2 regions of the Stenotrophomonas sp. LC732 genome follow, and region 1 is predicted to be linked to the other one. Evidence: predicted binding sites of a transcription regulator. Region 1 holds the regulator's gene; the other holds the start of a gene.
The links. The regulator HrcA, encoded in region 1, represses chaperone genes, less so after heat shock. The targets are predictions, from matches to a motif close to TTNGCACTCNNNNNNNNNGAGTGCNAA.
Positions count from the first base shown of each region.

Region 2: the regulator HrcA is predicted to act here: its motif matches at 1,638-1,664, upstream of ACT6SE_RS18925 (co-chaperone GroES).

Region 1 covers NZ_CP199214.1:1,700,756-1,704,166, forward strand. The annotation lists gene recN (DNA repair protein RecN) at 1-458, opposite strand, end outside; gene hrcA (heat-inducible transcriptional repressor HrcA) at 574-1,638, shown strand; gene grpE (nucleotide exchange factor GrpE) at 1,702-2,217, shown strand; gene dnaK (molecular chaperone DnaK) at 2,400-3,411, shown strand, end outside.
Region 2 covers NZ_CP199214.1:4,005,671-4,009,081, forward strand. The annotation lists gene groL (chaperonin GroEL) at 1-1,222, opposite strand, end outside; gene ACT6SE_RS18925 (co-chaperone GroES) at 1,304-1,591, opposite strand; gene ACT6SE_RS18930 (endonuclease) at 1,903-3,411, shown strand, end outside.

The DNA of each region.
Region 1 (3,411 bases):
TCGTTGCCGGCATAGGCGTCCAGCAGGGCCAGCTGTGATGGGCGTGCCAGCAGGGCCTGCTGCTCGTGCTGGCCGTGGATCTCCACCAGCAGCGAGGCCAGGTCGCCCAGCTGCGCCAGGGTCACCGGGCGGCCGTTGATCCAGGCCCGCGAGCCGCCATCGGCACGGATCACGCGGCGCAGCTGGCACTGCTCCTCGTCGTCCAGCTCGTTGTCGGCCAGCCACTGGCGCGCGGCCTGCAGCTGGTCCAGCGCGAACTCGGCCGACAGCTCGGCGCGCGCGGCGCCGTGGCGGACCACGCCGCTGTCGGCGCGCAGGCCGGACAGGAAGCCCAGCGCGTCGACCATCAGTGACTTGCCGGCGCCGGTCTCGCCTGAAACCACGGTCATGCCTGGCCCGAACTCCAGTTCGGTGGCGCGGACGACGGCGAAATCCTTGATCGAAAGATGTCTGAGCATGGGTAAGGGGGTGTCAGCAGCCGCGCAACGCTAGCACGCGGGCGCGGGAGGTCCAATGACTTGCCAAGGTGATCCGCCGCCATTATCTAGTGTCCGTGTCTCACAGGTTGATTCCATGCACGGTTCTCCCGACCAGCTTGCCCCGCGTGCGCGCCATCTGCTGCGCACGCTGATCGCGCGTTACATCCAGGACGGTGAGCCGGTCGGCTCGCAGACGCTGGCGCGCGTGGCCGGGCTGGAGGTCAGTCCGGCCACCATCCGCAACATCCTGGGTGACCTGGAAGACCTGGGGCTGCTGGCCTCGCCGCACACCTCGGCCGGGCGCGTCCCGACCGCACATGGCTACCGGGTGTTCGTCGACAGCCTGCTGCAGATGCAGCCGCCGGGCGAAGGCGAGCTGGCCCGGCTGCGCCAGGAACTGGCCGGCGGCGGCAGCACCCAGGCCCTGCTTGGCAGCGCCTCGGAGCTGCTGTCGGCGATGAGCCACTTCGTCGGCGTGGTCAGCGCCCCGCGGCGCGAGCAGTTCGCGTTCCGCCAGATCGATTTCGTGGCGCTGGACGGGCGCCGGGTGCTGGCGATCCTGGTGTTCGCCGACAACGAGGTGCAGAACCGGGTCATCGAGACCCGCCAGGAGTTCGCGCCGGGCCAGCTGGAACAGGTCGCCAACTACCTCAACGCGCATTTCGCCGGCCTGCCGATGGCCGAGATCCGCACCCGCCTGCTGCTGGAACTGCGTGATGCCCGTTCGGAGCTGGAGCAGCTGCTGGCGCACAGCATCGAGCTGGCCGAGCAGGCCCTGCAGCCGGCGGCCGACGACATGCTGGTGGCCGGCCAGACCCGCCTGATGGGGGTGCAGGACCTGTCCGACCTGGAGCGGCTGCGCGAGCTGTTCGAGCTGTTCTCCAGCAAGCGGGAGATCCTGCAGCTGCTGGAGCGCACCATCCAGGCCCCGGGGGTGCGCATCTTCATTGGCGAAGAGACCGGGATGATGCCGTTGCAGGGGGTGTCGCTGGTCACCGCCCCCTATACCGCCAATGGCCAGGTGCTGGGCGTGCTGGGCGTGATCGGCCCCAAGCGGATGGCCTACGACCGGATGATCCCGCTGGTCCAGGCTACTGCCGATGTACTCGGCGCGGCGTTTTCGCCAGCCGGGCGCACTCCTGGAACATCCGACGCTTGAAACGCAGCATCCCGCCCACACTAGGGTGGGTGGAGGCGGAGACTGACCGCCAGGGACCCAGACATGAACCACGAACATCCAGATATCGAATCCCAGCAGACTGCCGCCGATGCGGCCGCCGCCGCCGGCGTCAACGACGAAGTGGAGCGCCTGCGCGCCGAGGTCGAGCAGATCAAGGCCGATGCGCTGCGTGAGCGCGCCGACCTCGAGAACCAGCGCAAGCGCGTTGCCCGTGACATCGAGCAGGCCCGCAAGTTCGCCAACGAGAAGCTGCTGGGCGAGCTGCTGCCGGTGTTCGACAGCCTGGATGCCGGCTTGAAGGCGGCCGGCGATGACCCGCATCCGCTGCGCGAGGGCCTGGAGCTGACCTACAAGCAGCTGCTGAAGGTTGCCGCCGACAACGGGCTGGTCCTGCTGGACCCGATCGGCCAGCCGTTCAACCCGGAACACCACCAGGCCATCAGCCAGGTGCCGGCCCCAGACGCCGCCCCGGGCAGCGTGGTGACCGTTTTCCAGAAGGGTTACCTGCTCAACGAGCGCCTGCTGCGGCCGGCGCTGGTGGTGGTGGCCGCCGACTGACCCCTCCAGGGCCGGAAGGCGGGAATGTCCCGTCACCCGGCCCGACGCTGAACGCGCCGAGCGACCGGAAACACAGCGTTCGGGAGATGGCTTGAATGTTCCACGAGCCTCCCCCACATCGTATTCATCCACCGGCCGAACGGCCGGACTGACCCCAACAAGCATCCTCAGGAGTCTCCCCCATGGGCAAGATCATTGGTATCGACCTCGGCACCACCAACTCGTGCGTGGCGATCATGGACGGCGGCAAGGCCCGCGTCATCGAGAATTCGGAAGGCGATCGCACCACCCCGTCGATCGTCGCCTACACCAAGGACGGCGAAGTCCTGGTGGGCGCCTCGGCCAAGCGCCAGGCCGTCACCAACCCGAAGAACACCTTCTACGCGGTGAAGCGCCTGATCGGCCGCAAGTTCACCGACGCCGAAGTGCAGAAGGACATCGCCCACGTCCCGTACAGCATCCTGGCCCATGACAACGGCGATGCCTGGGTGGCCACCAGCGACGGCAAGAAGATGGCGCCGCAGGAAATCTCGGCCAAGGTGCTGGAAAAGATGAAGAAGACCGCCGAGGACTTCCTCGGTGAGAAGGTCACCGAAGCGGTCATCACCGTGCCGGCCTACTTCAACGACAGCCAGCGCCAGGCGACCAAGGATGCCGGCCGCATCGCCGGCCTGGACGTCAAGCGCATCATCAACGAGCCGACCGCGGCCGCGCTGGCCTATGGCCTGGACAAGGGCGACAACAAGGATCGCAAGATCGTGGTGTACGACCTGGGCGGCGGCACCTTCGACGTCTCGGTGATCGAGATCGCCAACGTTGACGGCGAGAAGCAGTTCGAAGTGCTGGCCACCAACGGCGACACCTTCCTGGGCGGCGAAGACTTCGACAACCGCGTCATCGAGTACCTGGTTGAAGAATTCAACAAGGACCAGGGCATCGACCTGCGCAAGGATCCGCTGGCCCTGCAGCGCCTGAAGGACGCTGCCGAGCGCGCCAAGATCGAGCTGTCCAGCGCCCAGCAGACCGAAGTGAACCTGCCGTACGTCACCGCTGACGCCTCGGGTCCGAAGCACCTGAACATCAAGCTGACCCGCGCCAAGCTGGAAGCGCTGGTGGAAGACCTGATCAAGAAGTCGATCGAGCCGTGCCGCGTCGCCCTGAACGATGCCGGCCTGCGTTCGAGCGACATCAGCG
Region 2 (3,411 bases), 2.3 Mb from region 1:
CAACGGCCGCACGGGTCGCGTGCAGGGCGTCGTCGACGCGATCCTTCTTTTCCTTCATTTCGATTTCGGTCGAGGCGCCGACCTTGATCACGGCAACACCGCCGGCCAGCTTGGCCACGCGTTCCTGCAGCTTCTCGCGGTCGTAATCCGAGGAGGTGTCCTGGATCTGGGTCTTGATCTGCGCCACGCGTGCATCAACGTTGGCCTTGTCGCCGACGCCGTCGATGATGGTGGTGTTCTCCTTGGAGACCTGCACCTTCTTGGCGCGGCCCAGGTCCTTGATGGTGGCCTTCTCCAGCGACAGGCCGACTTCTTCGGAGATCACGGTGCCGCCGGTCAGCACGGCCATGTCTTCCAGCATCGCCTTGCGACGGTCGCCGAAGCCCGGGGCCTTGACGGCCACGACCTTGACGATGCCACGGATGGTGTTGACCACCAGGGTGGCCAGCGCTTCGCCTTCAACTTCCTCGGCCACGATCAGCAGCGGCTTGCCGGCCTTGGCGACGCCTTCCAGCACCGGCAGCAGGTCACGGACGTTGGAGATCTTCTTGTCGTGCAGCAGGATGAACGGGTCATCCAGGTCAGCGGTCTGCGACTGCTGGTTGTTGATGAAGTACGGCGACAGGTAGCCGCGGTCGAACTGCATGCCCTTGACCACGTCCAGCTCGTTGTCCAGGCCCGAGCCTTCTTCAACGGTGATGACGCCTTCCTTGCCGACTTCCTTCATCGCGTCAGCGATGATCTGGCCGATCGACTCGTCCGAGTTGGCCGAGATGGTACCGACCTGGGCGATCGCCTTGTCGTCGGCGGTCGGCTTGGAGATGTTCTTCAGCTCGGCGACGGCGGCCGAAACGGCCTTGTCGATACCGCGCTTGAGGTCCATCGGGTTCATGCCGGCGGCAACGGCCTTGGCGCCTTCGCGGATCAGGGCCTGGGCCAGCACGGTGGCGGTGGTGGTGCCGTCGCCGGCATCGTCGTTGGTGCGCGAAGCAACTTCCTTCACCATCTGCGCGCCCATGTTCTCGAACTTGTCAGCCAGTTCGATTTCCTTGGCGACGGAGACGCCGTCCTTGGTGATGGTCGGCGCGCCGAAGCTCTTTTCCAGCACGACGTTGCGGCCCTTCGGGCCCAGGGTGGCCTTGACGGCATTGGCGAGAACGTTGACGCCGCGCACCATGCGCGAACGGGCGTCTTCACCGAAACGAATATCCTTGGCAGCCATTGCATTTACCTCATTGGTAGCGCCGGACGATGCCCGGCGGCTGGGAGTTTGGGATCAGGTTGAAACAGGTCGCGCCGGGGCTCAGCCGATGACGGCGAGCACGTCGTCTTCGCGCAGGACCTTGTATTCGACACCTTCGCTCTTGTACGAGCTGCCGGCGTACTGGCCGTAGATGACCTTGTCGCCGACCTTCAGCGACGGCGCGCGCACGTTGCCGTTGTCCAGCGGCTTGCCGGGGCCAACGGCCACGACCTCACCCTTGGTGGACTTTTCCTTGGCCGAGTCGGGGATGACGATGCCACCGGCGGAGATTTCGTCGGCTTCGATCGGCTTGACCACAACGCGGTCGTGCAGCGGCTTGATGCTCATAGGAGACCTCTTAAGTGATTGATTGGTCTAAAAAAGTCCGGCGATGTTAGCACTCACCCCAGGCGAGTGCCAGAACCGCACGTGAAGAAACCCGACAACGTCGGGAGCAGGGCAGAGATGGAGCCCCGCCGCCCCCTTTCAAGGGCGGAATGAAAAAATTTTTCCGCCCGCGCGCCTCGGCCAAGGCGTCGGTCTTGGACAATTTCGGTGACAAGCGTCGCACTGTCAGATATCTGACGTTCATTTACGACAAAGTGTCACTGGATCGGCCTTAGGCTCGGTCAGGCATTCCCAATCACAAGGAGTAGTCGATGCGATTGCTGTCCCCGCTTGCCGCCGCCTGCCTGCTGGCACTGGCCGCCGCGCCGGCCCAGGCCGAGGTTTTCATCAACGAACTGCACTACGACGACAGCACCGCCGCCGGTGACGTCGGCGAAGCCATCGAAGTGGTCGCCACCGCGGGCGAGGACCTGTCCGGCTACCGCCTCTACCTCTACAACGGCAGCAATCCTTCGGCGGCCGCGGTCTACGCCAACAACCCGGTCCCGGCCGGCACCGCCGCCGGCTGCGGCAGCGCGACCATCGCCGTGGTCAACTACCCGACCAACGGCATCCAGAACGGCCCCAACGACGGCATCGCCCTGGTCGATGCCAGCGGCAAGGTGGTCCAGTTCCTCAGCTACGAGGGCGCCATCACCGCCTCCGGTGGCCCTGCCGCCGGCATGACCAGCCAGAACATCCCGGTGGCCGAGACCAACAGCACGGCCGCGGGCACCTCGCTGCAGCTGACCGGCAGCGGCAGCCAGTACACCCACTTCACCTGGGCCGAGTCGGCCAGGCAGACCTTCGGCAGCTGCAACAACGGCCAGACCTTCAGTGGCGGCGGAACCCCGGGCCCGAACACACCGCCGTCGGTCTCCACCACCACCCCGGCGCAGGGCAGCAGCACCTTCCCGGCCGCCGCCGACCTGGAAGTGGTGTTCAGCGAGACGGTGAACCTGGCCAGTGGCGCCTTCGCCCTGAGCTGCGGCACCTCCGGCAGCGTGCCGTTGACCTTCCCGGCCAGCGGCCGCAGCGTGAAGCTGTCCACCAACACTGCGCTGGTGGCCGGTGAGGCCTGCCGCTTCGACATCCGCGCCGCGCGCATCACCGACCTGCAGGGCGCGCACCCGGCCGCCGACAGCCGCATCGCCTTCACCGTGGCCAGCACCGGCGGCAATCCGGACCCGGGCAACCCGGGCGTGCCGGCCGGCTATTACTCCAAGGTCAACACCAGCAGCCCCAGCCAGCTGCGCTGCTCGCTGCATGCCACCATCAAGGGCCACACCGCCTACCCTTACAGCGGCTCGGGCACCAGTACCTGGACCATTCTGGAAATCGCCGACGAGGATCCGAACAATTCCGGCAGGATCCTCGATGCATATCGCAACCACAGCTACGCCAAGGTGACCGATCGCGCCGGCAGTGGCAGTGGCCTGAAGTACAACCGCGAGCACACCTGGCCGAACTCGCTGGGCTTTGCCACCACCACCGGTGACAAGGGCCTGCCGTACGCGCCGTATACCGACACCCACATGCTGTACCTGACCGACGCGCAGTGGAACGCCGACCGTGGCAACAAGCCGTTCGGCAAGTGCGACGCCAACTGCGGCGAGCGCGCCACCGAGGCCAACAACGGCCAGGGCGGCGGCAGCGGCGGCTATCCGGGCAACTCCAACTGGGTGCGCACGCCGGACGGCAACACCGGCACCTTCGAGGTGTGGGGCAAGCGCAAGGGCGACATGGCGCGTGCGGTGATGTACATGGCGATCCGTTACGAG